DNA from 3 places in the Microbispora maris genome. Region 1 is predicted to be linked to each of the others. Evidence: predicted binding sites of a transcription regulator. Region 1 holds the regulator's gene; each other region holds the start of a gene.
The links. The regulator HrcA, encoded in region 1, represses chaperone genes, less so after heat shock. The targets are predictions, from matches to a motif close to TTGGCACTCTCNNNNNGAGAGTGCCAA.
Positions count from the first base shown of each region.

Region 1 (8,078 bases):
CTTGTTGATCGCGCGCGGCTCGGAGGCCATCGCGGCGTCGTAGCGGCCGTAGGCGTCGACGATGTCGCTCACCAGCTTGTGCCGTACGACGTCGGCGCTGGTCAGCCTGCTGAAATGGATGTCCTCGATGCCCTCGAGGATGTGCTGCACGACCTTCAGGCCGCTGTCCTGACCGCCCGGCAGGTCGATCTGCGTGACGTCGCCGGTGACCACGATCTTCGAGTTGAAGCCGAGCCGGGTCAGGAACATCTTCATCTGCTCGGGCGAGGTGTTCTGCGCCTCGTCCAGGATGATGAAGGCGTCGTTGAGGGTCCGGCCGCGCATGTAGGCGAGCGGCGCGACCTCGATCGTCCCGGCCGACATCAGCCGGGGGATCGACTCGGGGTCGAGCATGTCGTGCAGCGCGTCGTACAGCGGCCGCAGGTACGGGTCGATCTTCTCGTAGAGCGTGCCGGGCAGGAAGCCGAGCCGCTCCCCCGCCTCGACGGCGGGGCGGGTGAGGATGATCCGGTTGACCCTCTTGTTCTGCAGGGCCTTCACGGCCTTCGCCATCGCCAGGTACGTCTTGCCGGTGCCCGCGGGCCCGATGCCGAAGACGATGGTGTGCCTGTCGATCGCGTCGACGTACCGCTTCTGGTTGACCGTCTTCGGGCGGATGGTGCGGCCCCGCGTGGACAGGATGTCCAGGGACAGGACCTCGGCCGGACGGTCGGTGGCCTGGCGCAGCATGTGGATGCTGCGCTCGACCGCGTCGGGGGACAGCTCGGCACCCGAGCCGACCAACTCCACCAGCTCCTCGAAGAGGCGCACGACGACGCCGCTCTCCTCGGGACTGCCGGTGATGGTGATCTCGTTGCCCCGCACGTGGATGTCGGCGCTGAAGGCGCCCTCGATGACCCGCAGCAGCTCGTCACCCGACCCGAGGAGGCTGACCATCGGCTGCCCCTCGGGGATGACTACCTTGGCCTGGGTCTTGCTGATTTGCTGTGACTCGGACATGGGCGGCCCTTGCGGCCCTGATCGCCTCCCTAGTTCCTTCCCACTCTAGCCGCTCAGCCGGGGGGCCAGGTGAGGCTGCGGCCGCCGATCACGTGCGCGTGCACGTGGAAGACGGTCTGTCCCGCGCCGGGTCCCGTGTTGAACACGATGCGGTAGCCGGTCTCGGCCACGCCCTCCTGCACGGCGACCGTGTGACAGGCCTTGAGGAGGTCGTCGGCCAGGCCGTCGTCTGCCGCCGCGAGCATGGCGGCGTTCTCGTGATGAGCCTTGGGCACGACGAGGACGTGCGTGGGAGCCTGCGGGTTGATGTCGCGGAAGGCCAGTGCCCGCCCGGCCTCCAGAACGATGTCCGCCGGGACCTCCTTGGCCACGATCTTGCAGAAGAGGCACTCACTCACGCGCGAAAGCCTAGCCGTTGCGTTACTTGATGACGGCAAAGATCCCCCCAGCTAATGTGAGTGTGCGAGACTGCACCAGAAAACCCCCCTAGTGTCGGGCGAGGACACCGCTGGGCCATGCCCCCTAATGATTCGGAAGAACGTAAACCCCCCGGGGATGACGAGCGTCCTATCGATGTGACCACCGAGACCCTCGTGGCCGACAGGTCGTTGGGGACGGTGCCCGTCGGGTGGGATGCCGACATGGCCGTGACGGCGCTTTACAGCGCTCACTATCGGTCACTGGTGCGTCTCGCCGTGCTGCTGGTGCGCGATGTGGCCAGCGCGGAAGAGGTCGTTCAGGACGCGTTCGTCGCCATCCACGGCGCCTGGCGCAGGCTGAGGGACACCGACAAGGCACTGGCCTACCTTCGCCAATCGGTCGTGAACCGATCGCGCTCCGTGCTGCGGCACCGCGCGGTCGTCGAGAAGTACGCGCCCAAGGGCCTGCCGGACGCGCCGAGCGCGGAGAACGGCGCGATCGGTGAACTCGAGCGGTCAGCCGTCATCGAGGCGCTGCGCGGCTTACCGACCCGCCAGCGCGAGGCGCTGGTGCTGCGATACTACGGCGACCTGTCGGAGGCCGAGATCGCACACGCGATGGGCATCAGCAAGGGCGCGGTGAAAAGTCACACGGCCCGCGGCATGGCCGCACTACGCATGGCACTGGAGCAGTTCTCATGACCTTCCCGCCCGACGACGAGTACGGCGAGGTTCTCCGCCGTGCCCTGCGCGCGGAGGCGGACGCGGTCGTGCCGTCTCCCGATGGACTCGAGATCATCCGCAGGCGGATCGACCAGCGCGGTCTGCGCGGCCTGCGGAACATGTTGTGGTGGCGCGTCGGAGCGGCCGCCGCCGGCGCCGTGCTCGTGGCGGGCGCGGTCGTCGCGGTCGTCCCCGGCCTGCGCGACCAGGTGGCGCAGTCGACGGGCATCTCCAACGCCGGCGACGAGCGCGAGGACAGGACGGACACCTCGTCGGTGACCCGGCCGCCCAACCAGGCGCCCTCGCAGCCGGTCGTGATCGTGCCCGTGACACCGAGTCCGTCGCGCGGGCGGCCGAGCCCGTCCCCGACGCACAAGACGGGCACGACCACCAGGCCGTCGCCGTCGCCGTCCGACCCCTGCGTCACGCCCACGACGCAGGCAGGCGTCGTCGAGCCCGACGCGGCCCTGCCGGCGTCGTGCTCGCCGGCGCCGGTGACGCAGCCGCCCACGGTCGCGCCCACGGTTTCGGCCCGCCCCTCGACGGCTCCGCCCACGACGTCCGCTCCGTCGTCGTCGGCCCCGAGCCCGATGCCGACGGAGACGGCCACACTCGACTCGGCGAGCGAGTCGCCCACTCCCTGACCGGCCCGCCGCGGCGGGCCGCCGTCACCAGCGGCCGCAGCGCGACAGCAGGACGGCCGCCGCCGCCACGCCCGCCGTCGAGGTGCGCAGCACCGTGGGTCCCAGCAGGGCGGGTACGGCTCCCGCCTCCCGGAACGCGGCGATCTCCTCCTCGGCGACGCCGCCCTCCGGGCCCACGATCATCACGATGTCGCCCGGCCCCTCCGGCAGCGGCAGGCGGCTCAGCGGCTCGGCGGCCTCCTCGTGCAAAACGACCGCGAGCGCCGCCGCGGAGACGAGCGAGCGGACCTGCGCGGTCGTGGCCTGCTCGGTCACCTCGGGCAGATGGAAGCGCCGGGCCTGCTTGGCCGCCTCGCGGGCCGTGGCGCGCCAGCGGGCGACAGACTTGGCGGCCCGGTCGCCCTTCCACTGGGTCACGCAGCGGGCGGCGGCCCACGGGACGATCACGTCGACCCCTGCCTCGGTCATCATCTCGACGGCGAGCTCGCCCCGGTCGCCCTTGGGCAGTCCCTGCACGACCACCAGCCTCGGCCGGGGCGGCGGCACCTCGAACCGCCGCAGCACCTCGGCGGTCAGCGAGTCCTTGCCCGCCGCCGTGACCGTGCACTCGGCCACCCGCCCCGCGCCGTCGGTCAGGTCGACCCGCTCCCCCGGGCGCAGGCGGCGTACGGCGGCGGCGTGCCGGCCCTCCGGCCCGTCCAGGACGATGGTGTCCGCCGTCCGGCCGGCCTCGTCCGACAGGAACACAGGAACGCTCATGCTCGTCGCTCAGCGGCCGTTGAACGCGTCCCGCAGGCGGGAGAAGAAGCCCTGCTGACCCGGGGAGAACTTGCCGGGCGGCCGCTCCTCCCCGCGCAGCTTCGCCAGCTCGCGCAGCAGCTCCTCCTGCTGCGGGTCGAGCTTGGTCGGCGTCTCGACGTTCACATGGATCAGCAGGTCGCCCCTGCCGGTCTCGTTGAGCCGCTGGACGCCCTTGCCGTACAGCGGGATGACCTGGCCGCCCTGGGTGCCCGGCCGCACGTCGATCTCCTCGGGGCCGTCGAGGGTCTCGATCGTGATCGAGGTGCCGAGCGCGGCCGCGGTCACCGGGATGTGCACCGTGCAGTGCAGGTCGTCCCCGCGCCGCTCGAAGATCTGGTGCGGCCGCTCGACGATCTCCAGGAACAGGTCGCCGGGCGGCCCGCCGCCGGGACCGACCTCGCCCTCGCCGGCGAGCTGGATGTGCGTGCCGTCCTCGACGCCGGCCGGGATCCTGACCTTGATCGTGCGCCGGGTCCTGACCCGGCCCTCGCCCGAGCACTCCATGCAGGGATGCCGGATGACGCTGCCGAACCCACCGCACTGCGGGCAGGGGCGGGAGGTCATGACCTGACCCAGGAACGAACGGGTCACCTGCGAGACCTCGCCGCGTCCGTGGCACATGTCACAGGTGTCCGGGTGGGTGCCCGCCGCCGCGCCGGAGCCCTGGCAGACGTCGCAGACCACGGCCGTGTCGACCATGATCTCGCGGGTCGTGCCGAACGCCGCCTCCGACAGGTCGAGTTCGACCCGGATCGTGGCGTTGCGGCCCCGGCGGGCACGCGAGCGGGGACCCCGCGCGGCGCCCGCCGAGCCGAAGAAGGCGTCCATGATGTCGCTGAACGGGAAGCCCGCGCCGAAGCCGCCGGCCCCGGCCCCCGCGCCGCCGCCGAACGGGTCGGCGCCCATGTCGTACATGCGGCGCTTGCCCGTGTCGGACAGCACCTCGTACGCCTGGTTGATCTCCTTGAACCGCTCCTGGGTCTCCGGATCGGGGTTGACGTCCGGGTGCAGCTCACGGGCCAGGCGGCGGTATGCCTTCTTGATCTCTTCCTGGCTGGCGTCGCGCCGTACGCCAAGGGTCGCGTAGTAGTCGTTGGACACTTATGACCCCGCCAGGATCTGGCCGACGTACCGCGCCACCGCGCGTACCGCACCCATCGTCACCGGATAGTCCATTCGTGTCGGGCCCAGCACTCCGAGCCGGGCCAGTTCCCTGTCGCCCGAACCGTACCCGGCGGCCACGATAGAGGTGCCGCGCAACCCGCTGTAGGGGTTCTCGGATCCGATTCGGACGGTGATGTCGGACAACCCGCCGGTCTCACCCAGCAGGCGGATGAGGACGACCTGCTCCTCCAGCGCCTCCAGCACGTCCCGCAGGCCGACGCTGAAATCCGCGGCGGCGAGGTTGGCCGTACCGGCGAAGGCGATTTTCTCCTCGTGCCGCTCCACGAGCGTCTCGAGCAGCACGGACAGGATCGTGGCCGCCGCAGGCCTGTCCTCCGGGGGCAGCCGCTCGGGCACGTCGGCCACGGTCTCGGGCACCTGGGACAGCCCGCACCCGTCCAGGCACGCGTTGAGCACGGCGCGCAGGTTGGCGATCCGGTCGTCGGCGATGGCCTCGGGCAGATCGACCACCCGCTGCTCGACCCGCCCCGTGTTAGTGATCAGCACCAGCATGACCCGCCGTTCGGCGATCGGGACGATCTCCACATGACGGACCGCCGACCTCGTCAGCGAGGGGTACTGGACCACCGCGACCTGCCGGGTGAGCTGCGCGAGCAGCCGCACCGTGCGCATGACGATCTCGTCGAGGTCCACCGCCCCCGCGAGGAAGGTCTCGATGGCCCTGCGCTCGGCGCCCGACAGCGGCTTGATCTGCGACAGCCGGTCGACGAACAGCCGGTAGCCCTTGTCGGTGGGCACCCTGCCCGCGCTGGTGTGGGGCTGGGTGATGTATCCCTGCTCCTCCAGCGCCGCCATGTCGTTGCGGATCGTCGCCGGGGAGACGCCGAGGTTGTGCCTGTCCGCCAGGGCCTTGGACCCCACCGGCTCGTTGGTGGACACGTAGTCCTCGACGATGGCGCGCAGAACGGCGAGCTTGCGGTCGTCGAGCAATGTGTCACCTCCCTGTGCCTGGAAACACCGACTCTGGCACTCTGTGTTCCCGAGTGCCAAGTGTACGGCTACCACCCCACGTGGTGCGATAACGCGGAGGGCACCAGGACAAGTGGGCTGCAAATAGACGGCAAGTGGCATGGTCGACTCTTCCTCTCATGTACGAGAATCAGAACCCCGCTCCGGCCGACGTCACCATGCGGGTCCCCCGCCCCGCCCCCGCCACGCCGCCCGGCGCGACCCTGCGGATGCCCAACCCCTTTCCCACACCGTACGGCGGCCCCCGGCCGATCCGGCCCCGCCTGCTGTGGGTCTTCCTCTCCTGGGCGCTCTTCCTCGTCCTGCTGGTGGCGGGGGTCGGCGGGTTCGCCGGCGGCCTGTTCTCCACGATCGGCGACATCGCGCCCACCACGACCTTCTCCGGCGGGCAGTCGGTGAACGTCGCGCTCGACCCCGCCGACAAGCCCGCCATCTACGCCGCGGTCGACCAGCCCACCGACGTCAGCTGCCGGCTCGGCGACGGCACCGACCCGCGGGTGCGGCTGACCCGGCCGGCCGCCTCCCAGACCGTCGCGCTGAACGGCACCACCTGGGAGCTGCTGTTCGAGGCCGGCGTCCCGCAGGCGGGCACCTACCAGGTCGCCTGCGAGGGCGACGGGGTGAGGTTCGGCGTCGGCAAGCAGCTCACCGGCGACATCGGCAAGCTGATGGGCGGTGCGCTCGCGCTGCTGGCGCTGCCCACCGTCGGCTTCCTGGCCGCGGTGATCGTGACGATCGTCGTGCTGGTGCGCCGCTCCGGAGCCCGCCGTCGCATGGCGTGATTTGCTAGCGTTCCCCGCATGTACGGGCGGGACGTGCTTTCCGGAGACTGGCGGCGGCCACGGCGGGGGCGGATCCCCGAGATCCCGGCCGAGCCCGACCTCGTGGTCGAGGACGCCGAGGGCCGCTTCTGCGGCGCCGTGGTGGCCTGCGACAAGGAGGCGGTGACGCTCGAGGACCGGTTCGGCCGGCGACGGGTGTTCCCGCTGACCCCCGCCGGGTTCCTCCTCGACGGCGAACCGGTCACGCTGGTGCGCCCCCAGGCCGGCCCGAAGGGGCCGCTGCGGAGCGCCTCGGGGTCGATCGCGGTGGAGGGCCTGCGCGCGCAGGTCGCCAGGGAGAGCCGCATCTACGTCGAGGGCGTCCACGACGCCGCCCTGGTCGAGAAGATCTGGGGACACGACCTGCGGGTGGAGGGCGTCGTCGTCGAATTCCTGGAGGGCGTCGACGACCTGCCCGCCATCGTCGAGGAGTTCGCCCCCGAGCCGGGCAGGCGGCTGGGCGTGCTCGTGGACCATCTGGTGCCCGGCTCGAAGGAGAGCCGTATCGCCGCCCGGGTGTCCGGGGACGACGTGCTCGTCGTCGGGCATCCGTTCGTGGACATCTGGCAGGCGGTCAAGCCGCGCGCGCTCGGCATCCCCGCCTGGCCGGACGTGCCGCGCGGCGTGCCGTGGAAGGAGGGGGTGATCGCGGCCCTCGGCTGGCGGATGGACCCCCAGGAGGCGTGGCGGCACATCCTGGGCCGGGTCACGACCTACGCCGATCTGGAGCCCGAGTTGCTCGGCCGCGTGGAAGAACTGATCGACTTCGTCACGGGCGCCGGCTAGGGAGTCAGGTCCCGCACGACGGCGTCGGCGAGCAGCCTGCCGCGCAGCGTGAGCACGACCCGGCCCGCCTTGAACGCCTCCACATCCAGCAGCCCGTCCGCCAGGGCCCGCGCGCACGCCGTACGCGCCTCGGGGGCGATGTCCGCGAGCGCGAGGCCGGAGGCGAGGCGCAGTTCGAGCATGACCCGTTCGACGGCCCTGTCCTCCGCCGACAACACCTCGCGGGCGTGCGCGGGCGAGGCCCCGGCCGCCAGGCGTGCGGCGTACGCCACCGGGTGCTTGACGTTCCACCAGCGGGTGCCGCCGACGTGGCTGTGGGCGCCGGGCCCGGCCCCCCACCAGTCCCCGCCGGTCCAGTAGAGCAGGTTGTGCCGGCAGCGGGCCTCGTCGCCCGCCGCCCAGTTGGAGACCTCGTACCAGCTCAGGCCGGCGGCCGTGAGCATCTCCTCGGCGATCAGGTAGCGGTCGGCCGCCACGTCGTCGTCCGGCATCGGCAGCTCGCCGCGCCGGATGCGGGCGGCGAGCCGGGTGCCGTCCTCGACGATCAGGGAGTAGGCCGAGACGTGGTCGGGCCCGGCGGCCAGCGCGGCCTCCAGCGAGGCCCGCCAGTCGTCGTCGCTCTCCCCCGGTGTGCCGTAGATGAGGTCGAGGTTGACGTGCTCGAACCCGGCCTCGCGGGCCTCCCGTACGGCCTCGGCGGGGCGGCCGGGGGTGTGCCGCCGGTCGAGGAC
Region 1 is NZ_JBDJAW010000011.1:112,369-120,446, forward strand. It holds gene AAH991_RS15775 (PhoH family protein) at 1-999, opposite strand, end outside; gene AAH991_RS15780 (histidine triad nucleotide-binding protein) at 1,053-1,397, opposite strand; gene AAH991_RS15785 (SigE family RNA polymerase sigma factor) at 1,641-2,120, shown strand; gene AAH991_RS15790 (hypothetical protein) at 2,117-2,785, shown strand; gene AAH991_RS15795 (16S rRNA (uracil(1498)-N(3))-methyltransferase) at 2,810-3,544, opposite strand; gene dnaJ (molecular chaperone DnaJ) at 3,554-4,687, opposite strand; gene hrcA (heat-inducible transcriptional repressor HrcA) at 4,688-5,701, opposite strand; gene AAH991_RS15810 (hypothetical protein) at 5,860-6,522, shown strand; gene AAH991_RS15815 (DUF3097 domain-containing protein) at 6,541-7,347, shown strand; gene hemW (radical SAM family heme chaperone HemW) at 7,344-8,078, opposite strand, start outside.

Region 2 (10,357 bases), on a different contig from region 1:
GCACCACCAAGGCGACGACCCAGGCCACCACGGCGGCGCCGTACAGGGACTCGCGCCGCCCGAACCAGGCGACCCCCGTGGCGCATGCCGCGACCACCGCGACCAGCACGGACAGCGCGATCACCGAGGCGATCCGGTCCGCGCAGCCCGGCGAGGGCCCCAGGCTCGTCGCGCAGAACGCCTGCCTGCTCCAGCCGCCGAAGACCGCGAACCCCCACAGCGTGGCGAGCAGCAGGCTCGCCGCCGCCTGGATCGCCGGAGGAACCACGGTGCGCGTCACCCGGGTACAGATACCCGCCCCGGGAAACGGCGACACGCGCGAGAAATACCGTTTCGGCATCGCGAGGTCCGTCGCTAAGCTCTTGTGCTTCCCGCTTCCACCAGTCCTGTCCTCGTCATGTCCGGAGGAGTTTTCCGCATGCCCGGAAATGTGCTCGAAGACGAGCGCGCCCATCTGGCGGCCTCCCGTGCCGCGCTCCGCGCGATGCGTGAGCACGCGCAGTCGCTGTCGGCGGACGCCGCCGGCGACTGGGTGTCGCAACAGGTCCTGCAGGGCCTGCTCGACCAGAGAGTGGCCGCCCTGGCCGACCACCCCGACGCGCCGCTGTTCTTCGGCCGGTTGGACCGCGCGGCCGATGACGACCTGCCGAGCATGATCTACGTCGGACGCCGGCACGTCCACGACGAGAGCAGCCGGCCCCTCGTCATCGACTGGCGCGCCCCGATCTCGCGCGCCTTCTACCAGGCCAGCCCCGCCGACCCCATGGGCGTCCGGCTGCGCCGCAGGTTCGGCTACCAGGGCGGCGACCTCACGGCGTACGAGGACGAGCCGCTCGACGGCAGGGCGCTCGGGCAGAGCAGGCTGCTGACGGAGGAGATCGAGCGGCCCCGCACCGGCCCCATGCGGGACATCGTCGCGACGATCCAGCCCGACCAGGACGAGATCGTCCGCGCGGACCTCGGCGTCACCGTCTGCGTGCAGGGCGCGCCGGGCACCGGAAAGACGGCCGTGGGCCTGCACCGCGCGGCCTACCTGCTGTTCACGCACCGCGAGAAGCTGTCGCGCTCGGGCGTCACGATCGTCGGGCCCAACCGGGCCTTCCTCGCCTACATCTCCTCGGTGCTGCCCGCGCTCGGCGAGGTGAAGGTCGACCAGACGACGGTGGCCGGCGTCCTGGGCGACCACGCCCATCCGGAGGACCCCGCGGCGGCGGCCGTGAAGGGCGACGCACGCATGGCCGAGGTGGTGAAGCGGGCCCTGTGGCTGCACGTCGCCAAGCCGGTCGAAGGGGTGCTGTTCACCAAGGGCATCAACCGCTACCGGGTGCCCGATCACGAGGTCCGCGAGATCGTCGCCTCACTGCGCGGCACGACGAGGTACGGCCCGGGCCGCACCACCCTGGCCCAGCGGCTCGCCCACGCCGTGCTCGTCCAGATGGAACGGCGTGGCGAGTCGCCCGACGACCGGGTGCAGGACGCGGTGGCCCGGTCGAAGCCGGTCAAGGCCGTGCTGGACGCCGTCTGGCCGAAGCTCACCCCCGAGCAGGTGCTGTTCCGGTTGCTGTCGGACCCCGAGTTCCTCGCCCGAGCGGCCCGGTCGGATCTCTCTCCCGAGGAACAGCGGCTCATCCTGTGGCGCAAGCCGTACAAGTCGCATCGGTCGGCCAAGTGGACGGCCGCCGACGCGGCCCTGCTCGACGAGCTCGGCGACCTGATCGAGCGGACGCCGTCCCAGGGACACCTCGTGGTGGACGAGGCGCAGGACCTGTCGGCGATGCAGCTGCGCGCGCTCGGACGCCGCTGCCGCACGGGCTCGGCGACCGTGCTGGGCGACCTCGCGCAGGGCACCACGCCCTGGTCGGCACGCTCGTGGAAGACCGTGCTCGACCACCTCGGCCAGCCGTCGGGCGAGGTCACCGAGCTCACGCTCGGCTTCCGCGTGCCCCGCGAGGTCCTCGACTTCGCGGCGCGGCTGCTGCCCTCCGTCGCGCCGGAGCTGGCCCCGCCGCGCTCGCTGCGTCCCGGCGCGGGCTCCCTGTCCGTGCGCCGCGAGGCCGACGTCGCCGCCGCGCTTCCCGGGGCCGTACGGCAGGCTCTCGCACAGGAGGGGTCGATCGGCGTCATCGCCGCGGACGCGGACGTACCGGCCCTCACCGCGGCGCTGGACGCCGCGCAGGTGCCGCACGCGGTGCTCGGCCCCGACTCGACGGGCGACGACCGGCTGCTGCTGGTGCCGGCGACGCTCGCCAAGGGTCTGGAGTACGACCATGTGATCGTCGCCGAGCCCGCCGCCATCGCGGAGGCGGAGGAACGCGGTCTCGCCCGTCTCTACGTGGTCCTCACCCGGGCCGTGACGTCACTGACCATCCTGCACAGCCGCGACCTGCCCGAGGAGCTGCGTTGAGCGCACCCGACGTACGAATTCGCAACGGCGTCCCGGAGGACGTCGAGGCCGTCCTGCGGTTCTGGCGGGAGGCCGCGGAGAACACCGACAGACACGACGACGCCGCCAAGGTCGTGGCCCTGATCGAGCGCGATCCCGAGGCGTTGCTGATCGCCGAGGTCGACGGCCGGATGGTCGGCACGCTCATCGCCGGCTGGGACGGCTGGCGCGCGCACCTCTACCGGCTCGCCGTCGACCCGGCCCACCGGCGCATGGGCATCGGCTCGCGGCTGATCCGGGCCGCCGAGGAGCGCTTCCGGCGATTCGGTGCGTTCCGCGCGGACGCGATGGTCCTGCACGACAACACCCTGGCGCACCACGCCTGGACGTCGGCGGGATACGCGATGCAGACCGACTGCGCCCGCTGGGTCAGGCGCCTCACCTGAGCCTGAGGCGCACAGCGGGAAAGGGCGGTTCCCCCCGCGGGGAACCGCCCTTCCGTTGAGACGAAGCAGGCTGATGGATCAGAAGTCCATGTCGCCGCCGCCGGGCATGGCGGGGGCCTTCTCCTTCTCGGGCTTCTCGGCGATGACGGCCTCGGTGGTCAGGAACAGCGCCGCGATGGACGCCGCGTTCTGCAGCGCCGAGCGGGTGACCTTGGCCGGGTCGATGATGCCGGACTCGAACATGTTGACGTACTCGCCGGTCGCGGCGTTGAGGCCCTCACCAGCCGGGAGGTTGCGGACCTTCTCCACCACGACGCCGCCCTCGAGGCCGGCGTTGACGGCGATCTGCTTCAGCGGCTCCTCGAGGGCCTTGCGGACGATCGCGGCACCGGTGGCCTCGTCGCCGTTGACCTCGAGCTTGTCGAACGCGTTGGCGCCGGCCTGCAGCAGGGCCACGCCACCGCCGGGGACGATGCCCTCCTCGACCGCGGCCTTGGCGTTGCGGACGGCGTCCTCGATGCGGTGCTTGCGCTCCTTGAGCTCGACCTCGGTGGCCGCGCCGGCCTTGATGACGGCCACGCCGCCGGCCAGCTTGGCGAGGCGCTCCTGGAGCTTCTCGCGGTCGTAGTCGGAGTCGGTGCGCTCGATCTCGGCGCGGATCTCGTTGACCCGGCCGGCGATCTGCTCGGCGTCACCGGCGCCGTCGACGATCGTGGTCTCGTCCTTGGTCACGACGACCTTGCGGGCGCGGCCGAGCAGGTCGAGGGTGGCGTTCTCGAGCTTGAGACCGACCTCCTCGCTGATGACCTGGCCACCGGTGAGGGTGGCGATGTCGCCCAGCATGGCCTTGCGGCGGTCGCCGAAGCCGGGGGCCTTGACGGCCACGGACTTGAACAGGCCGCGGATCTTGTTGACGACCAGGGTCGCCAGGGCCTCGCCCTCGACGTCCTCGGCGATGATGACCAGCGGCTTGCCGGACTGCACGACCTTGTCGAGCAGCGGCAGGAGGTCCTTGTTCGCCGATACCTTGGAGTTGACGATCAGGATGTACGGGTCCTCGAAGACCGCCTCCATGCGCTCCGGGTCGGTCACGAAGTAGCCGGACACGTAGCCCTTGTCGAAGCGCATACCCTCGGTGAGCTCCAGCTCCAGGCCGAAGGTGTTGCTCTCCTCGACGGTGATGACGCCTTCCTTGCCCACCTTGTCCATCGCCTCGGCGATGAGGGAGCCGATCTCGGTGTCGGCGGCGGAGATGGAGGCGGTGGAGGCGATCTGCTCCTTGGTCTCCACGTCCTTGGCGAGCTTCGACAGCTCCTCGCTGACGCGCTCGACGGCGGCCTCGATGCCCTTCTTCAGCGCCATCGGGTTGGCGCCGGCGGCCACGTTGCGCAGGCCCTCGCGGACCAGCGCCTGAGCGAGCACGGTAGCCGTCGTCGTGCCGTCACCGGCGACGTCGTCGGTCTTCTTCGCGACTTCCTTGACCAGCTCGGCGCCGATCTTCTCCCACGGGTCCTCGAGCTCGATCTCCTTGGCGATGGAGACACCGTCGTTGGTGATCGTGGGGGCGCCCCACTTCTTCTCCAGCACGACGTTGCGGCCCTTCGGGCCGAGGGTCACCTTCACGGCGTCGGCGAGCTGGTTCATACCGCGCTCGAGACCGCGCCGGGCGTCCTCGTCAAACGCGATCATCTTGGCTGCCATTAGGCTAGACCTCCCAGTAGCAGGGTGTCTTCAACGGACCGAGCCGACGCCCGCGACGGCTTGAGCCCGCTATCCCTGCGCGGGCCCCATCGCCCCGATCCCGATTGTTGTCACTCTCGACCTCAGAGTGCCAAACAAGTATTTAGCACTCTCCCCCCGAGAGTGCAAGCGGAAGCCACCCTGACCAGCTTGGACGGTATGTCCAGAAGCAGCGCGAAGCGGGGAACACCGAGCGAGCCGGGGGGCGCGCCGCCGGTCTGGACTGAGGAGCGCGCGCAGCGAGGAACGAGCGAGCACGCGACGAGGGCCGTGTTCCTGGCGCGCCTCCGGCACGACCCCGCCGGGAGTGAGCGCCCCGACGGTGAAGCGGGAAACACAGCGGAAGGCCCGGCGCGCGGGATGCCGTGCGCCGGGCCTTCCAAGGTCGATGACGGGATCAGACGGCCCGTACGGCCTCCGCCTGGGGGCCCTTCTGACCCTGCGTGATGTCGAACTCAACCCGCTGACCCTGCTCGAGGGCCTTGTAGCCGTCCATCATGATTGCCGAGTAATGGACGAACACGTCCTTCCCACCGTCTACCGCGATGAAGCCGTAGCCCTTGTCCGCGTTAAACCATTTGACGGTGCCCTGCGCCACTTCCGACTCCTCTTGCTGGGCTGGGGACCACCAAGAAGCCCCCGGTTTTGTCGATCGTCCTCGACCATACCCGTGTCAAGGCGTAGGACAACAGAGTCAATCCGCAAACTACTACTTGGCGTTCGCTCAAAGCGGGACCGAAGAATTTTCACTTTGCTGTTGAATAGTTGAGAGCTACACCATTTGCCATAGCACCGCCCGACTTCTTTCGCGATAGAAGTGCATGTCAGGTGCTCGGCGCCGGTGCGGCGGCTCAGCCTCCGGCTACGGCGGGGATGACCGAAATCTGCACCCCGTCCGGTGTGGCGGTGTCCAGACCATCGGCGAATCGGACATCCTCTTCTCCGACGTAGACGTTGACAAAACGCCGAATCTTACCCGTTTCGTCCAGGATGCGCCCGCCGATGCCGGGGTAGTCCGCGTCCAGCTTCTGCAGGACCTCGCGGAGCGTTCCCCCCTCCCCGCTCACCTCCGCCGCTCCGTTGGTGTACGTCCGGAGAATCGTCGGAATCCGCACGGAAACGCTCATTGTTCACTCGCTTTCGTTGCTGCCGATGGGCCTTGTGAAACGCTTTCAGTTGGCGAATGCCGCACGGAACGCGTCGAGAGAGGGACGGATGACGGCGGTGGGGCGGGCGTGCTCGGCCACCGCGTCGAGCGTCTTGAGCCCGTCGCCGGTGTTCAGCACCACGGTCTCGGCGTCGGGGTCGAGGCGCCCCTCGCGCACCAGCTTGCGCAGCACGCCGACCGTGACGCCCCCCGCCGTCTCCGCGAAGACGCCCTCGGTCCTGGCCAGCAGGCGGATCGCCTCGACCACCTCCTGGTCGTTCACGTCCTCCACCGCGCCGCCCGTCCGCCGGACGATGTCGAGCACGTACGGCCCGTCCGCCGGGTTTCCGATCGCCAGCGACTTGGCGATGGTGTCGGGACGCACCGGCTGCACCACGTCCTGCCCGGCCTTGAACGCCCGGGAGACCGGCGAGCAGCCCTCGGCCTGCGCGCCGAAGATCCGGTACGGCCGATCCTCGACCAGCCCCAGCTTGATCAGCTCGCGGAAGCCCTTGTCGATCTTCGTGAGCTGCGAACCGGAGGCCACCGGGATGACGATCTGGTCGGGCAGCCGCCAGCCGAGCTGCTCGGCGATCTCGTACGCCAGCGTCTTGGAGCCCTCGGCGTAGAAGGGCCGGAGGTTGACGTTGACGAAGCCCCACTTCTCGCCCAGCTCGTCGCCGATGAGCTCCGAGCAGAAGCGGTTGACCTCGTCGTAGTTGCCGTCGATGGCGACCAGGCGGCCGCCGTACACCGCGGCCATGACGACCTTGGCCGGCTCCAGGTCGGCGGGGATGAACACGCAGGCGTCCAGTCCGGCCCGGGCGGCGGCCGCGGTCACCGCGCCGGCGAGGTTGCCGGTGGAGGAGCACGACAGGGTGTGGAAGCCGAAGTTGCGCGCGGCCTCCAGCGCGATCGAGACGACCCGGTCCTTGAAGGAGTGGGTGGGGTTGCCGGAGTCGTCCTTGACGTGGAGCGACCGCAGCCCCAGCTCGGCCGCCAGCCTGTCGGCCTTCACGAGCTTGGTCCAGCCGGGCTGGAGGTTGGGCTTGGCCGCCACGTCGGCGGGGACGGGGAGCAGGGAGCGGTACCGCCAGATGTTCGCCGGACCGGACTCGATGTCCTCCCGGCGGATCTCGCCGAATTCGTACGCCACCTCAAGGGGGCCGAAACACTCCGTACAGGCGAAGATCGGGCCGAGCTCGTAAAGAGTGCCACATTCGCGACACGAAAGACCCGTGGCGGGGCCGAACTCGACGGTGTTCGCGGCGGTGTTAGCGGCAGTGCTGGTGTGCGCCATGAAGCGAGGCCTTTCCCTCATCTTCGCTCGCGACCACCCTGGCCGCGAGCCGGAATTGGCACCTGTCCCGGCCGGGCCTCGTGGACACGAGTTCGACACCGGGGAGGTTGCCGGGGCTTCGCAGGGCCGGTCCCTCCACCCCTCTGGATGAGCATGTTCAGTTGTGGAACCTTTCCGAGAAAGGTCTCTAGCACTGTACCCCGGCGTCCTCGGTGTCCGTTCCGACGTCTCACATCACGAGACGATTCGTATCAGCCGTACGCCTCGCCGAGGGCGGTCTGCACGTACTTGCGCGCCTGGTGGATCCGGGACTTGACCGTTCCGAGGGGGATCTTCAGCTGGTCGGCGACCTCCGCATAGTCGAGCTGGCAGATGTCGCGCAGCACGAGCGCCTGGGCGAGGTCGGGCCGCTCGGCCTCCAGCGCCTCCATCGCGTCGAGCAGGTCGAGCCGCGAGCCGGCGATGACGCTCACCCGCCGGGGATCGGGCCGCTGGTCGGGCAGCTCCTCCGCCTGCTCCGACGAGCGCCGCTTCAGTGAGCGGTAGGTGGTCCTGGCGCAGTTCACGGTCACGATGTGCAGCCAGGTGCTGAACTTGGCGCGCCCCTCGAACCTGGCGATGTTGCGTGCCACGGCGAGCAGCGTGTCCTGCGCGGCCTCCTCCGCGTCCTGCCGATACGGTAGAAGCCTCTCGCAGTGCCGCAGCACGTCGGGCTCGATGCGCCGCAGCAGTTCACCGAGCGCGCGATGGTCCCCCTGGGCAGCCGAACGGGCCAGGTCCTCGGTCGTGTCGTCCAGTGCCATGCCGTATCCAGCCCTCCCGCGATCGGTTGACATCCTATTGACGGAGGTCGGCTTTTATTAATCTTCCGGCATGCGCGCCCGCTCTGATCGAGGGACAGCCCAGATGAGCAGCACCGTTCTTATCGCGTCCAACAGGGGCCCGGTGTCCTTCACGCTGTCGGAGGACGGCGGCCTGACCATGCGCAGGGGCGGTGGCGGCCTGGTCTCGGGCCTGTCCGAGGTCGTCAGGGACACCGACGTCCTGTGGGTCTGCGCGGCGCTGTCGGACGGCGACCGGGGCGCGGTGCGTCAGGCGCCCGGCGGCAGGCTCGACCGGGCCTTCGAGACGGGGCCGATCCGCATGCTGGACATCCCGCCCGCGGTCTTCCACCGGGCCTACAACGCCGTGGCCAACTCGACCCTCTGGTTCGTCAACCACCTGCTGTACAACACGCCCTTCTCCCCCGAGTTCGGCACGCGGTTCCGGCGCGAGTGGGAGTCGTACCGCACCTACAACGGGGCCTTCGCGCTGGCCCTGGCCGAGGAGGCGGCGCCCCGGGCGCGCGTCATGGTGCAGGACTACCACCTGACGCTGACCCCGGCGATGCTCCGGGTCGACCGGCCCGACCTGCGCATCGGCCACTTCTCGCACACCCCCTGGGCGCCGCCAGAATACTTCGCGCTGCTGCCCGAGGACGTCGCGGCGGAGGTGCTGACCGGCATCCTCGGCGCCGACCACGCCGGGTTCCTCACCGCGCGCTGGGCCCGCTCATTCATGGACTGCTGCGAGGTGCTGCTCGGAGCCCGGGTGGACCACGCCACCCGTACGGTGACCTACGACGGGCGGACCACCAGGATCGGCGTCCACCCGCTCGGGGTGAACGGGGACGCGCTGCGGGCGCGGGCGGCCGAGCCGGACGTCGAGTCGCACATGACCGCGATCAGGGACCACGTCGGCGACCGCAGGCTGATCGTGCGCATCGACCGCACCGAGCTGTCCAAGAACATCGTGCGCGGCCTGCGGGCCTACCAGGAGTTCCTGGCCGCCCATCCCGAGTGGCACGGCCGGGTCGTCCACCTGGCGTTCGCCTACCCCTCCCGGCACGACCTGCCCGAGTACCGCGAATACACGGCGGCCGTGCAGCGCTGCGCGAAGGAGATCGAGGACGAGTACGCCACCGAGGACTGGGACCCGCTCATCCTCAACGTCAACGACGACTACCCGCGCTCCCTGGCCGCCTACCGGCTGGCCGACGTCCTGCTCGTCAACCCGATCAGGGACGGCATGAACCTGGTGGCCAAGGAGGGCCCGATCCTGTCGCCCCGGTGCGCGCTGGTGCTGTCGCGCGAGGCGGGCGCGGCGGCCGAGCTGGGGGCCGACTCGCTGCTGGTCAACCCGTACGACGTGTCCGGCACGGCGGCCGCGCTGCACGAGGCGCTGACACTGCCGGAGCAGGAGCGTCTCAGGCGCGGCCTGCGGCTGCGGGAGGCCGCCACCGCCCTGCCGCCCCAGCGCTGGTTCGAGGACCAGCTCGCCGCGCTGCACTGAACGCGGGCCGCGATCAAGGCTCTGTCGTCGTTGCGCTAGTCTTGCCTGGTTTTGGAACGCACCATAAAGGTCACCAGGGACGGCCCCACCTGGTTGATCTACCTGCAGCTCGCCACCTTCGCCACCTACCTGTACGGACTGTCGGCCGCCGTGCCGCTCCTGCGCGCGGAACTCGGCGTGTCCCAGGCCGTCGCCGGGCTGCACGGCACCGGGATGGCGCTCGGCGGCATCGCCGGAGGGCTGGCCCTGCCCACGCTGACCAGGCGACTCGGGCGCCGCGTCGTCACCTGGGGCGGCCTGGCCGGGATGAACGCCGGTGTGCTCCTCGTCGCGTTCGGGCACTCGCTTCCGCTCACGCTCGCCGGTTTCACCCTCGCCGGCGGCTGCGGCTCGACGGCCCTGTACGTGATGATGGCGGTGCTCAGCGACCACCACGGCCCGGCCGGGGCGGCCGTCATCAGCGAGGCCAACGCGGTCGGCGTCACCGCCGGCATCGCCACCACCTACGTCTTCAGCGTGGCGGCCGAGTCGTCCATCGGCTGGCGCCCCTCGCTGTTCGCGCCGGTGGCGGCCACCCTTCTGCTGGCACTGGTCATGGGCCGGGTGTGGGTGCCTCCGGCGCCCGCCCCGCCGCCGTCGCCCGCGGCCTCCCTACGGGTCCCGTACGGCTGGCGCTTCCACGTCGCCGGCTTCGTGCTGCTGTGCTGTGTGGCCCTGGAGTTCGCCTTCAACCTGTGGGCCGCCGCGTTGTTCGGCCAGCGGACCGGCCTGTCGCCCGGCGTGGCGGCGACCGGGCTGACCGCGATGCTGGCCGGCATGGCCGCGGGCCGGTTCGGCGGCGCCCGGCTCGCCCTGCGCTTCGCGCCGGGAGCGGTGCTGCTGGGCTCGCTCGGGGTGACCCTGGCCGGCTGGACGCTGTTTTGGACCGGGACCTCGGCGCCGGTCTGCTACGCCGGGCTCGCGCTCAGCGGGCTCGGCATCTCGGTCCAGTTCCCCATGGGCCTGACCCG
Region 2 is NZ_JBDJAW010000010.1:188,523-198,879, forward strand. It holds gene AAH991_RS15085 (hypothetical protein) at 1-280, opposite strand, end outside; gene AAH991_RS15090 (HelD family protein) at 419-2,404, shown strand; gene AAH991_RS15095 (GNAT family N-acetyltransferase) at 2,401-2,829, shown strand; gene groL (chaperonin GroEL) at 2,908-4,530, opposite strand; gene AAH991_RS15105 (cold-shock protein) at 4,967-5,167, opposite strand; gene AAH991_RS15110 (MoaD/ThiS family protein) at 5,421-5,696, opposite strand; gene thrC (threonine synthase) at 5,742-7,016, opposite strand; SAM riboswitch class I at 7,031-7,170, opposite strand; gene AAH991_RS15120 (RNA polymerase sigma factor) at 7,268-7,819, opposite strand; gene AAH991_RS15125 (alpha,alpha-trehalose-phosphate synthase (UDP-forming)) at 7,923-9,347, shown strand; gene AAH991_RS15130 (MFS transporter) at 9,399-10,357, shown strand, end outside.
Region 2: groL (chaperonin GroEL) is a predicted target of HrcA. The motif match lies at 4,638-4,664, and genes of this name have one in related genera.

Region 3 (10,357 bases), on a different contig from region 1:
CGGGCGGTCTGGTGTTCATCTCGTCGAGCCGCTGGGTGATCGCCTCGAGAGTCGCGCCGAGGCCGCCCAGCTCGCGCTCGCGCACCTCGCGGAGGAGCCACTCCATGCCCTCCAGCCGCTGGCGGATCTCGTCGAGCACGGCGCCCTGCGTCCGCTGCTCGTAGACGTGGTCCTGCGCCGCCCGGGCGAGCAGTTCGCGCATCCGGTCGGAGATGGCGGTCTGGCTGCCCGCTTGGAGGAGGTTGTGGCTGGAATGCTCCACCGAGAATGCTCCTTCACTCGCCGAAACGTCGGTTCGGCCCGGTCTCGCGCAGGATGAACGAACAGGCGGCACGCCCGACGGCCAACTTTAGGCCCTGACCCGCGGCCATCAGGGGCGGAATGAGAAAGGCACCAATTGCCGGTGAATTACTCCGGTTTCACGCGTCAGCGCTGGTCATGGGCTGGCAAAGCAGGGCGAAGGGCCGCTCTCCGATGCGGGTCAGGACAATCACGAGGGAATTGTCGCCGGAAAGCCGCAAATCCTTGCGCAGCCGTTCGACGTCGACGGCGGAACCGCGCTTCTTGATCGTGACCGCGCCGACGCGCCGTTCGCGCAGCGCCGCCCTCAGCTGTTTGAGCGAGAACGGCATGACGTCGGTCACCTCATAACAGGACGCCCACTCCGTGCGTACGAGACGATCGCTCGTGATGTAGGCGATCTGGGGATCGACGAGGCGGCCGGACACGAGGGCGGCGACCTCGGCGACGAGGTGGGCCCGCACCGCGGCGCCGTCGGGCTCGTAAAGGTAGCGGCTCACCGGCCCGGTCTCCGCCTCCGCGCCGGACGCCGTGAGCGTGACCCCGGCAGGCAGCAGGGTGGCGCGCCGCCCGCCCGCTCCCATCCCGGTCCAGATCGCCGCCTCCTTCACCTCGCCGCGGTACGACACCCACTCGGCCTCGGCGCCCTCCGGGATGAACTCGTACGGGATGCCGGGAGCCACCTTCAGGCAGGCCGCCGGGGCACGGGCCACCAAATCGAGCACGACCGGCCAGGTGGGGGAGTACGCCATCGGGTCGAAGGTCCGTCCCCGCGCCCCACGCCTGGCGGGATCGGCGAACAGCAGGCCGTAGCCGCCGGGGTCGGCCAGCGCGGCGTCGCCCGTGCGGACGACGGCCAGGGAGGACAGGCCGAGCGCCGCCGCGTTGGCGCGGGCGACCTCCACGGTCAGCGGGTCGAGGTCCACGGCGTCCACGGCGCAGCCCGCCCGTGCCAGCGCGAGGAGATCGCCGCCGATCCCGCAGCAGACGTCGAGAACGGCGGGGCCGCCCGCCGGCTCTCCGCCGACCCGGATTCCGGCGGCCCGGATCCTGGTGGCGCGGTGTGCGGCGACCTCGGGGCGCGTGGCCTGCTCCAGCCCGTGCGGGGTGAAGTACATGACCGCGGCGTCGGGGCCGAACTTGGCCTCGGCCCGCCGCCGCAGCGACGCCTGGGTGAGCGCCGCCGCCGCCAGGTCGGCCGGGTGGCCGCGGCGCAGGGCGCTCGCGGCGGCCACCGGGTCGGCGCCGTCGGCGAGTATCCTCACGGCCTCGTCCAGGGCCCCGCGCCCGGTGGGCGTGAGCAGCATGCGGAAGGCGTCCAGGTCCACGCCCGCGACGCTACCGCCTGCCCGGCGCGTACGTCGGCCGCGGGCGTCGCCCTGTGGACGACCGCCGGAGCGGACGACGGCAGGGGGCCGGCCGTCGGGGACCGGCCGGAGCCGGCGGAACGGGAAGGCCGTGCCCGGCGGTCAGCAGGAGCGGACGTCGCCGAGCGAGGCGAGCAGCTTGCAGAGCAGCCCGGACAGCTGGGCCCGGTCCTCGTCGGTGAGGCCGGCCAGCATTCGCTCCTCGTTGGCCACGTGACCCGCGAGCAGGGCGTCGACCACCGCCCGGCCCTCGTCGGTGAGGGTGATCAGGACCATGCGGCGGTTGGACGGTGAGACCTTCCTGTGCACCAGTCCCTTGGCGACGAGGCGGTCCACCCGGTTGGTGAGCGCCGCCGAGCTGACCATCGCGGCGGTGGCGAGGTCGCTCATGCAGAGGCGGTGATCGGCATTGGACCGGAAGAGAGTCGCGAGCACGTCGAACTCCCACGGCTCCAGGTCGTGTTCGGAGAAGTACTCCTTGATGCCCTTCTCGAGCAGCCGGGACGCGCGGGAGATCCGCCCGGCCACCCCCATCGCCGAGCAGTCCACGTCAGGGCGCACTTGGGCCCACTGGCTGAGGATCTGGTCGACGGCGTCGTTGCCGGTGGCGCCGGTGCAGGTGGTGTCGGTGCAGGTGTCGTCGGTGCCGGTGCGGGTGCTGTCGTTCGCGAGGGTGTCGTTCATAGCGCGCGCGGCCTGGGTCCTCCGCCGCTCCTCCTCCACCGGCCATCGTAACCGAAACTTCGACGTTGAAATGTCGCTGGGGTATGCGCTACCGTCTGCGTCGAACAGTAAAACATCGAAGTGTTCGAGGTGGAAGAAATGAAGGTCCTGCTGCTCGGTGCCACGGGGTACATCGGCTCGGTGCTGGCGGAGCGCCTCGCCGAACACGGCCACGAGGTCGTCGCGCTCGTCCGTCCGAAGGCGCGCGACACCGCCGTGCCCGGCGAGGTGCGCCACGGCGACATCCGGGAGCCCGAGACGCTCCGCGCGGCGGTGACGCCGGACATCGACGTCGTCGTGCACGCCGCCAACCCCGTCGGGGACGAGGCGGTGGACGTCGCGGCGATCGAGGCGCTGGCGGGCGGCGGCGCGCGGCTCGTCTACACCAGCGGCGTCTGGGTGCTCGGCGCCACCACGGAGGCGGCGGGCGAGGACGCGCCGCCGAACCCCATCACCGCCTCCGTCTACCGGCCGCGGGTGGAGAAGCTCGTGCTCGACGCGGGCGGTGTCGTCGTCAGGCCCGGCATCGTGTACGGCCGGGGCGCCGGCATCCCCACGCTGCTCGCCTCCCCCGAGGGTGAGGACGGCCGGTACGTCCACGCGGGCGGCCCGGTGCCGACCTGGGCGACCGTGCACGTCGACGACCTGGCGGACCTGCTCGTGCTCGCGATCGAGAAGGCGGCGCCGGGGAGCCTCTTCAACGCCGTCGCCGAGGAGGCGGTGAGCGTCGCGGACGTGGCCGCGGCGGCGGGCCGCTCGGGCAAGGCGGTGGCGTGGCCGATCGGCGAGGCGGGCGAGGTGCTCGGCCGTCCGTTCGCCGAGGGCCTGGCCCTGAGCCAGGTGGTGAGCGGCGACCTCGCCAGGAAGGTCCTCGACTGGCAGCCGAGCCGCCCCGGCATCGTCGACGACGTCCGCTCCGGCTCGTACGCCTCCCGCGTCTGACCTGCGATGCCGGTTCGTGTTGACTGTCACGCGCCACTTGCATACTGTTTCGTGTTGGCACTCTGCCATTGAGAGTGCCAACAGCGACGAGACAGGTCTGACACCCGCGACGGCAGGCCGCTGGTCGCCTCTTCAGCTCATTCATCGCAATCTGAAGGGGAGGTCCGATCGTGACGACCGCCACCAAGGTTCCCGTTAAGCCGCTTGGCGACCGCATCGTGGTCCAGCCGCTTGAGGCCGAGCAGACCACCGCCTCCGGCCTGGTCATCCCGGACACCGCCAAGGAGAAGCCGCAGGAGGGCCGCGTCCTCGCTGTGGGTCCGGGCAACTGGGACGAGGACGGCGAGAAGCGCATCCCGCTCGACGTCAAGGAGGGCGACGTCGTCCTCTACAGCAAGTACGGCGGCACCGAGGTCAAGTACGGCGGCGAGGAGTACCTGGTGCTCTCGGCCCGCGACGTGCTCGCCATCATCGAGAAGTAGGCCGCGTCGGCCAGTGGAGCCCCGGGACACGCGCCCGGGGCTCCGCGCGCTCACAAGGAGACCTGAATGCCGAAGATCCTGGAGTTCGAAGAGGACGCGCGGCGCGCTCTCGAGCGTGGTGTGAACGCTCTCGCCGACGCAGTCAAGGTGACCCTCGGCCCCCGTGGCCGCAACGTCGTCATCGACAAGAAGTTCGGTGCCCCGACGATCACGAACGACGGTGTGACCATCGCTCGCGAGGTCGAGCTGGACAAGCCGTACGAGAACCTCGGCGCCCAGCTCGCCAAGGAAGTGGCGACCAAGACCAACGACATCGCGGGTGACGGCACCACCACCGCGACCGTCCTCGCCCAGGCCATGGTCCGTGAGGGCCTGCGCAACGTGGCCGCCGGCGCGCAGCCGCTGGGCCTCAAGCGCGGCATCGACAAGGCCGCGCAGGCCGTCAGCGAGCGGCTGCTCGGCAGCGCCCGCCACGTCGAGGACAAGAAGGAGATCGCCAACGTCGCCACGATCTCCGCGCAGGACGCGAAGATCGGCGGCCTGATCGCCGAGGCGTTCGACAAGGTGGGCAAGGACGGTGTCATCACCGTCGAGGAGTCCAACGCGATGGGCCTGGAGCTGGAGTTCACCGAGGGCCTCCAGTTCGACAAGGGCTACCTGTCGCACTACATGGTGACCGACTCCGAGCGCATGGAGGCGGTCCTCGAGGACCCCTACATCCTCATCACCCAGGGCAAGATCTCCTCCATCGCGGACTTCCTGCCGCTGCTGGAGAAGGTCGCCCAGACCAAGCGCCAGCTGCTGGTCATCGCCGAGGACGTCGAGGGCGAGGCCCTGGCCGTCCTGGTGACCAACAAGATCCGGGGCACCTTCACCTCGGTGGCCGTCAAGGCCCCCGGCTTCGGCGACCGCCGCAAGGCCATGCTGCAGGACATCGCCATCCTCACCGGTGGCCAGGTCGTCAGCGAGGAGATCGGCCTCAAGCTGGAGCACGTCGGCCTCGAGGTGCTCGGCACGGCCCGCCGCGTCGTGGTCAACAAGGACACCACCACGATCGTGGACGGCGCCGGCGAGGCCCAGGCGATCGAGGACCGCGTCCGCGAGATCAAGGTCGCGATCGAGCAGTCCGACTCCGACTGGGACCGTGAGAAGCTCCAGGAGCGTCTCGCGAAGCTGGCGGGCGGCGTGTGCGTGCTGCGCGTCGGCGCCGCGACCGAGGTGGAGCTGAAGGAGAAGAAGCACCGCCTCGAGGACGCGATCTCCGCGACCCGCGCCGCGATCGAGGAGGGCATCGTCTCCGGCGGTGGCTCCGCGCTCGTGCACGTGTCCAAGGAGCTCGACGACCTGGGCCTGACCGGCGATGAGGCCACCGGCGTCTCGATCGTCCGCAAGGCGCTGATCGAGCCCGCCCGCTGGATCGCCGAGAACGCGGGCCTGGAGGGCTACGTCGTCACCACCAAGATCGCCGCGATGAACGCCGGTGAGGGCCTGAACGCCGCCACCGGTGAGTACGGCGACCTCGTGGGCCAGGGCGTCATCGACCCGGTCAAGGTGACCCGCTCGGCCGTGCAGAACGCCGCGTCCATCGCCGGCATGCTGCTCACCACCGAGGCCCTCGTCGTGGACAAGCCCGAGGAGGAGGCTCCGGCCGCCAACGGCGGTCACGGCCACGGCCACGGTCACGGCCACTGATCGAGGCCGGGCGGCCCTCCCGGCCGTAGGCTCCGTAGCACTCCGCGCCCCGCGCCCGCCCGTAAGGGCGGACCGCGGGGCGCTCCGCTTTTCGCCTCCTGCCCGTTGCGCGCGCGGGACGGGCCGCTGCGGCCGAAGCCGGGCCGCGGGCAATGGCAACGACCGGCATACTTCTTTTTCCCTGTCAAGCCGTCCGGCATATATATGTTGTTTTGGGCATTACGGTTGGAATGTTCCAACGGGCGAGTGGTCAAATGATTACGGACCGTTATCGACGCGTCAATGTGACCAATCCGTAGCCGTTAACCATGACGACATCAACGATCGCGACGGGCATCATGCCTAACGTGACCGAGGGATGCGTCGCCGACGCCGCAACTGGGGTAAGGCTTGCGACGAGATCGGATGAGTCCGACCTCAGGGAACTGACCAGCCTTGCCGTACAGGGAGATCGCACCGCGATCGAATCACTGCTGGGACATTTGCGCCCGATGGTGGTCCGGTACTGCAGGGCTCGACTGGGCAGGGTGTCCGGTCAATACCACATCGCCGACGACGTGGCCCAGGAGGTGTGCATCGCGGTGCTGTCGGCACTGCCGCGCTACCGCGACATGGGCCGTCCGTTCGCGTCGTTCGTCTTCGGGATCGCCTCCCACAAGGTGGCCGACGCCTTAAGGAGCTCGGTCCGCTCGGCCGTCCCGACGCAGGACCTGCCGGACGGGCCGGACGAGGGCCCCGGGCCGGAGGAGACGGTGGTGCGCTACATCGAGGCGCAGCACGCCAGGGATCTGCTGTCCCGGCTTCCGGACACCCAGCGCGAGCTCCTCATTCTGCGGGTGGTCTCGGGCCTGTCCGCCGAGGAGACGGGTAATGTACTCGGCATGTCACCGGGTGCCGTCCGGGTCGCGCAGCATCGCGCGCTCGCGAGGCTCCGGCAACTGGCCGAGTTGGAGTCGATTGCGTGACCACGAAACGTCGTCGTACGGCGCGCCACCTGCGGTCGTACGGCGATGCCGACGTGGAGGGCGACGTAATGCGGACGGACGCCGTCCTCGACGCGCTCGCCCGCCGCGAGCCGGTCGGCGGCACGGACGCCGCCGTCCGGTTGCTGGGCGCGCTCGTGGCCGACGTGGACAGTCAGCGGCTCTCCTCGGTGTCGATCACGCCGTCCACGTAGCCCCGGGCGTACTCCCAGCTGACGTAGTCGGCCGGATCGGGCTGGTAGGCCGGCTCGTGGACCTGCGGCCGGCCGTTGTCGATCATCTGGCGCAGGTTGCCGCGCAGCAGGTCCCAGTCGAAGTAGTGCTGCTCGCCGCATTCCGGGCAGTCGAGAACGAGCCCGAGCACACCCTGGGGTTCGAGCAGGGAACGGAAGACCTCCACGTCGGCGAGATCGGTCAGCGCCTCGTCGCGCTCGGCGAGCGTCAGCGGCTCCACGTCGTCGGGCGTGCCAAGCTCCGCCGCGGGGTCGTTGGGGTCATCCGCGAACGGGTCGCGGGGGACGTCTTCCAGCACGCATCCCACCTTATGACCACCGCCCCCTCCACGAGGATAAGTGCGCTCCATCTGCTCGTCGGGCCGCGGCCCGGGACTCCGGTGTCCCATCCTCGGCGACGCTGACCTGGCGACACAGACCTCGTCGTCGCAGCCTTGACGTGCCCCGCGCCCCGCGTCACAGCGGGCCCCGTCACAGTCGGCCGCGTCACAGCCAGCCCCGGCGGGCGGCCTCCACCCCCGCCTGGAAGCGGGACTGCGCCCCGAGCTCCGACATCGCCTCGGCGAATCTGGCCCGCACCGTGCGCACGGACACCCCGAGGTGGCGGGCCACGGCGTCGTCGGACAGGCCGTGGGCGGCCAGCCGCAGCACCTGCAGCACGTTGTTGTGCGGGGAGATCGGCGCGGCCCGGGCCCACAGCTCCTCGAACAGCGCCCGCAGCGCCCCCACCGCCACCGGAGCGTGGACCAGGTAGCAGTTGTAGGAGTGCTCGGGCAGCGGGACGCCCCACTCGGCGGGCAGCCCCGCGGCGCCGTCGCCGAGCGCGAAGAACCAGCTCGGCACCGCGTCGAGGGCGCGCAGCCTCGCGCCCGCCGTGGACAGACGCCCGCACGTCTCCCGTACGGCGGGTGAGGACAGGGCGTCGAGCGCCACGACGATCCGCAGGCGCAGGATGCCGTCGGCGGCGGCCTGGAGCCACTGGCCGCCGTACCCGTCGGCGAACCGGGCCATGGTGCGGCGGTCCGGCACGGCCATGACCAGCTCGGCGGGGGGCGCCTGCAGCGCGAGGCCGATCACGCTCTCGCACAGCTCGTCCGCACCGCTCATCGGCTCGACCGTGAACCGGCCGCTGCGCCAGTCGCGGCCGGCGTCGTAGTGATGGGCCAGGCGTCCGGCCGCGGCCAGCACCTCGTCGATCTGGCGGGTCTCCCTGGCCATGCGGTCCAGCCTCTCGGCCACCAGCCGTCCGATCGCCGCGGCCGGATGCCGCGCGAGGAACTCCTCCCGCCGCCGGTTCACCGCGCCGAGCCGTACGAGCCCGTCCAGGGCGTCGAGCACGTCCTCGGCGGGCCGGCCGACCGCCTCGGCCAGCTCCGTGAGCGTGGCGCGGTGCAGCCGCAGCATGGCCGTGTAGAGGGCCGCCTGGCCGGGGGACAGGCCCAGGCTTTCGAGGGGGCCGGTTCGAGAATCGGCGTTGCGCGTCGTACTCATGCTCGCTCCGTCGGTGGTCGCGCCGGTCTCAGGGCGCTGATCGCGTCGCACTGATCACGTCGCACTGATCACAACGCGCTGGTCGCATTGGCCGGACCGGTCGCATTGGCCGCACCGGTCCATCGGTCGAAAACGTCTCCCGGCGTCCGGCGCTCCGACTTCGGTCCTCATCTCGCCTCGCTCCGCGTGACAATAGCGTGGCTTTTCCCTGTTGTCCGTCCTGTTCGCACATTCGGCACGGTTGGAACGTGGCGGCTTTTGTATGGATGTGAGTGATCGCATTTTGTTTCGGTCGCAGTTTCGAAGCGCGAAATGCATCTTTGTGCAGTTGCACGTTACGCCATTGCGCATGGACGCTGTGTGACGCATCCTTGACCCAGCGTTAGCCGGGAACGCCGCGTCTGCCGGGCGCGGAGGGGGGCTCGACGGGCGTGGCAGGCGCGACGCGGGGAAGTGGGGGGACCGGGAGCCGGTCCCCCCACTTTTTGTGCCATCCCTCTTGACAGGTCTGCCGGATGCGGTTTGGGGCGCCCACTAGACTGACCTCGGGTCTGGCGAGGGACCCACGCGCGAGGGACCCACGGCGCAGGAGGGTGCAGCAGATGGCCAAGTTCACCGAACCGGGACTCACGTTCGACGACGTGCTCCTGGTTCCCGCCTATTCGGACCTGCAGCCGGGGGAGGCCGACACGGCGACGCGGCTGTCCCGGAGCATCACCCTGCGGATCCCGCTGGTGTCGGCCGCGATGGACACGGTCACCGAGGCGCGCATGGCGGTCGCCATGGCACGGCAGGGCGGCATCGGCATCCTGCACCGCAACCTCTCGATCGAGGAGCAGGCGCAGCAGGTCGATCTGGTCAAGCGGTCCGAGGCGGGGATGGTCACCAACCCCGTGACCTGCTCACCCGAGGACACCCTCGCCGACGTCGAGCGGCTGTGCGCGACCTACCGGATCTCCGGGGTTCCGGTCACCGACGCGGACGGCGTGCTCGTGGGCATCGTCACCAACCGCGACATGCGGTTCGAGAGCGACCAGAGCCGGGCCGTGCGCGACGTCATGACCCCCATGCCGTTGGTCACCGCGCCGGTGGGCGTCGACCGCGACGAGGCCTTCCGGCTGCTGCGGCAGAACAAGGTCGAGAAGCTTCCGCTCGTGGACGAGGCCGGTCGCCTGCAGGGGCTCATCACGGTCAAGGACTTCACCAAGAGCGAGCAGTACCCGATCGCGACCAAGGACGCCGACGGCCGCCTCATGGTCGGCGCGGCCGTGGGCGTCGCCGGCGACGCCGAGGAGCGCGCCATGACGCTGATCGAGGCGGGCGCGGACGTCATCATCGTCGACACCGCGCACGGGCACTCGCGGGGTGTGTGCGACATGATCGCCAAGATCAAGGCCAACGGCCGGGTCGACGTCATCGGCGGCAACGTCGCCACCCGCGCCGGCGCGCAGGCGCTGGTCGACGCCGGCGCCGACGCGGTCAAGGTGGGCGTCGGGCCCGGCTCCATCTGCACCACCCGGGTCGTCGCGGGCGTGGGCGCCCCCCAGCTCACCGCCATCTACGAGGCGGCGCTGGCGTGCGGCCCCGCGGGCGTCCCGGTCATCGGCGACGGCGGCCTGCAGTACTCGGGCGACATCGCCAAGGCGCTGGCCGCCGGGGCCGACACGGTCATGCTGGGCTCGCTGCTGGCCGGCTGCGAGGAGTCGCCCGGCGAGCTGATCTTCATCAACGGCAAGCAGTTTAAGTCGTACCGGGGCATGGGCTCGCTGGGCGCGGTGCGCAACCGCGAGCGCGGCGGCGCGTCGTTCAGCAAGGACAGGTACGCGCAGGCCGAGGTGTCCGGGGAGGACAAGTACATCCCCGAGGGCATCGAGGGTCAGGTGCCCTACCGCGGCCCGGTCGCGGCGGTGGCCCATCAGCTGGTCGGCGGCCTCCGGCAGGGCATGTGGTACACCGGCTCCCGGACGATCCAGGAACTGCACGAGAAGGCGCAGCTCATGCCGATCACGGCGGCCGGGCTCAAGGAGAGCCACCCGCATGACATCCAGATGACGGTCGAGGCCCCGAACTACCACGGGCGATAGTCGTACCGGAAGAAACGGAAAGAACAGGCGATATGACACAGGTGGAGATCGGGCGCGGCA
Region 3 is NZ_JBDJAW010000006.1:225,487-235,843, reverse strand. It holds gene AAH991_RS10640 (hypothetical protein) at 1-262, opposite strand, end outside; gene AAH991_RS10635 (class I SAM-dependent methyltransferase) at 420-1,628, opposite strand; gene AAH991_RS10630 (MarR family winged helix-turn-helix transcriptional regulator) at 1,770-2,351, opposite strand; gene AAH991_RS10625 (NAD-dependent epimerase/dehydratase family protein) at 2,490-3,332, shown strand; gene groES (co-chaperone GroES) at 3,503-3,814, shown strand; gene groL (chaperonin GroEL) at 3,881-5,506, shown strand; gene AAH991_RS10610 (sigma-70 family RNA polymerase sigma factor) at 5,845-6,471, shown strand; gene AAH991_RS10605 (anti-sigma-D factor RsdA) at 6,468-6,683, shown strand; gene AAH991_RS10600 (DUF5319 domain-containing protein) at 6,644-7,021, opposite strand; gene AAH991_RS10595 (helix-turn-helix transcriptional regulator) at 7,209-8,213, opposite strand; gene guaB (IMP dehydrogenase) at 8,816-10,297, shown strand; gene AAH991_RS10585 (GuaB3 family IMP dehydrogenase-related protein) at 10,330-10,357, shown strand, end outside.
Region 3: groES (co-chaperone GroES) is a predicted target of HrcA. The motif match lies at 3,387-3,413, and genes of this name have one in related genera.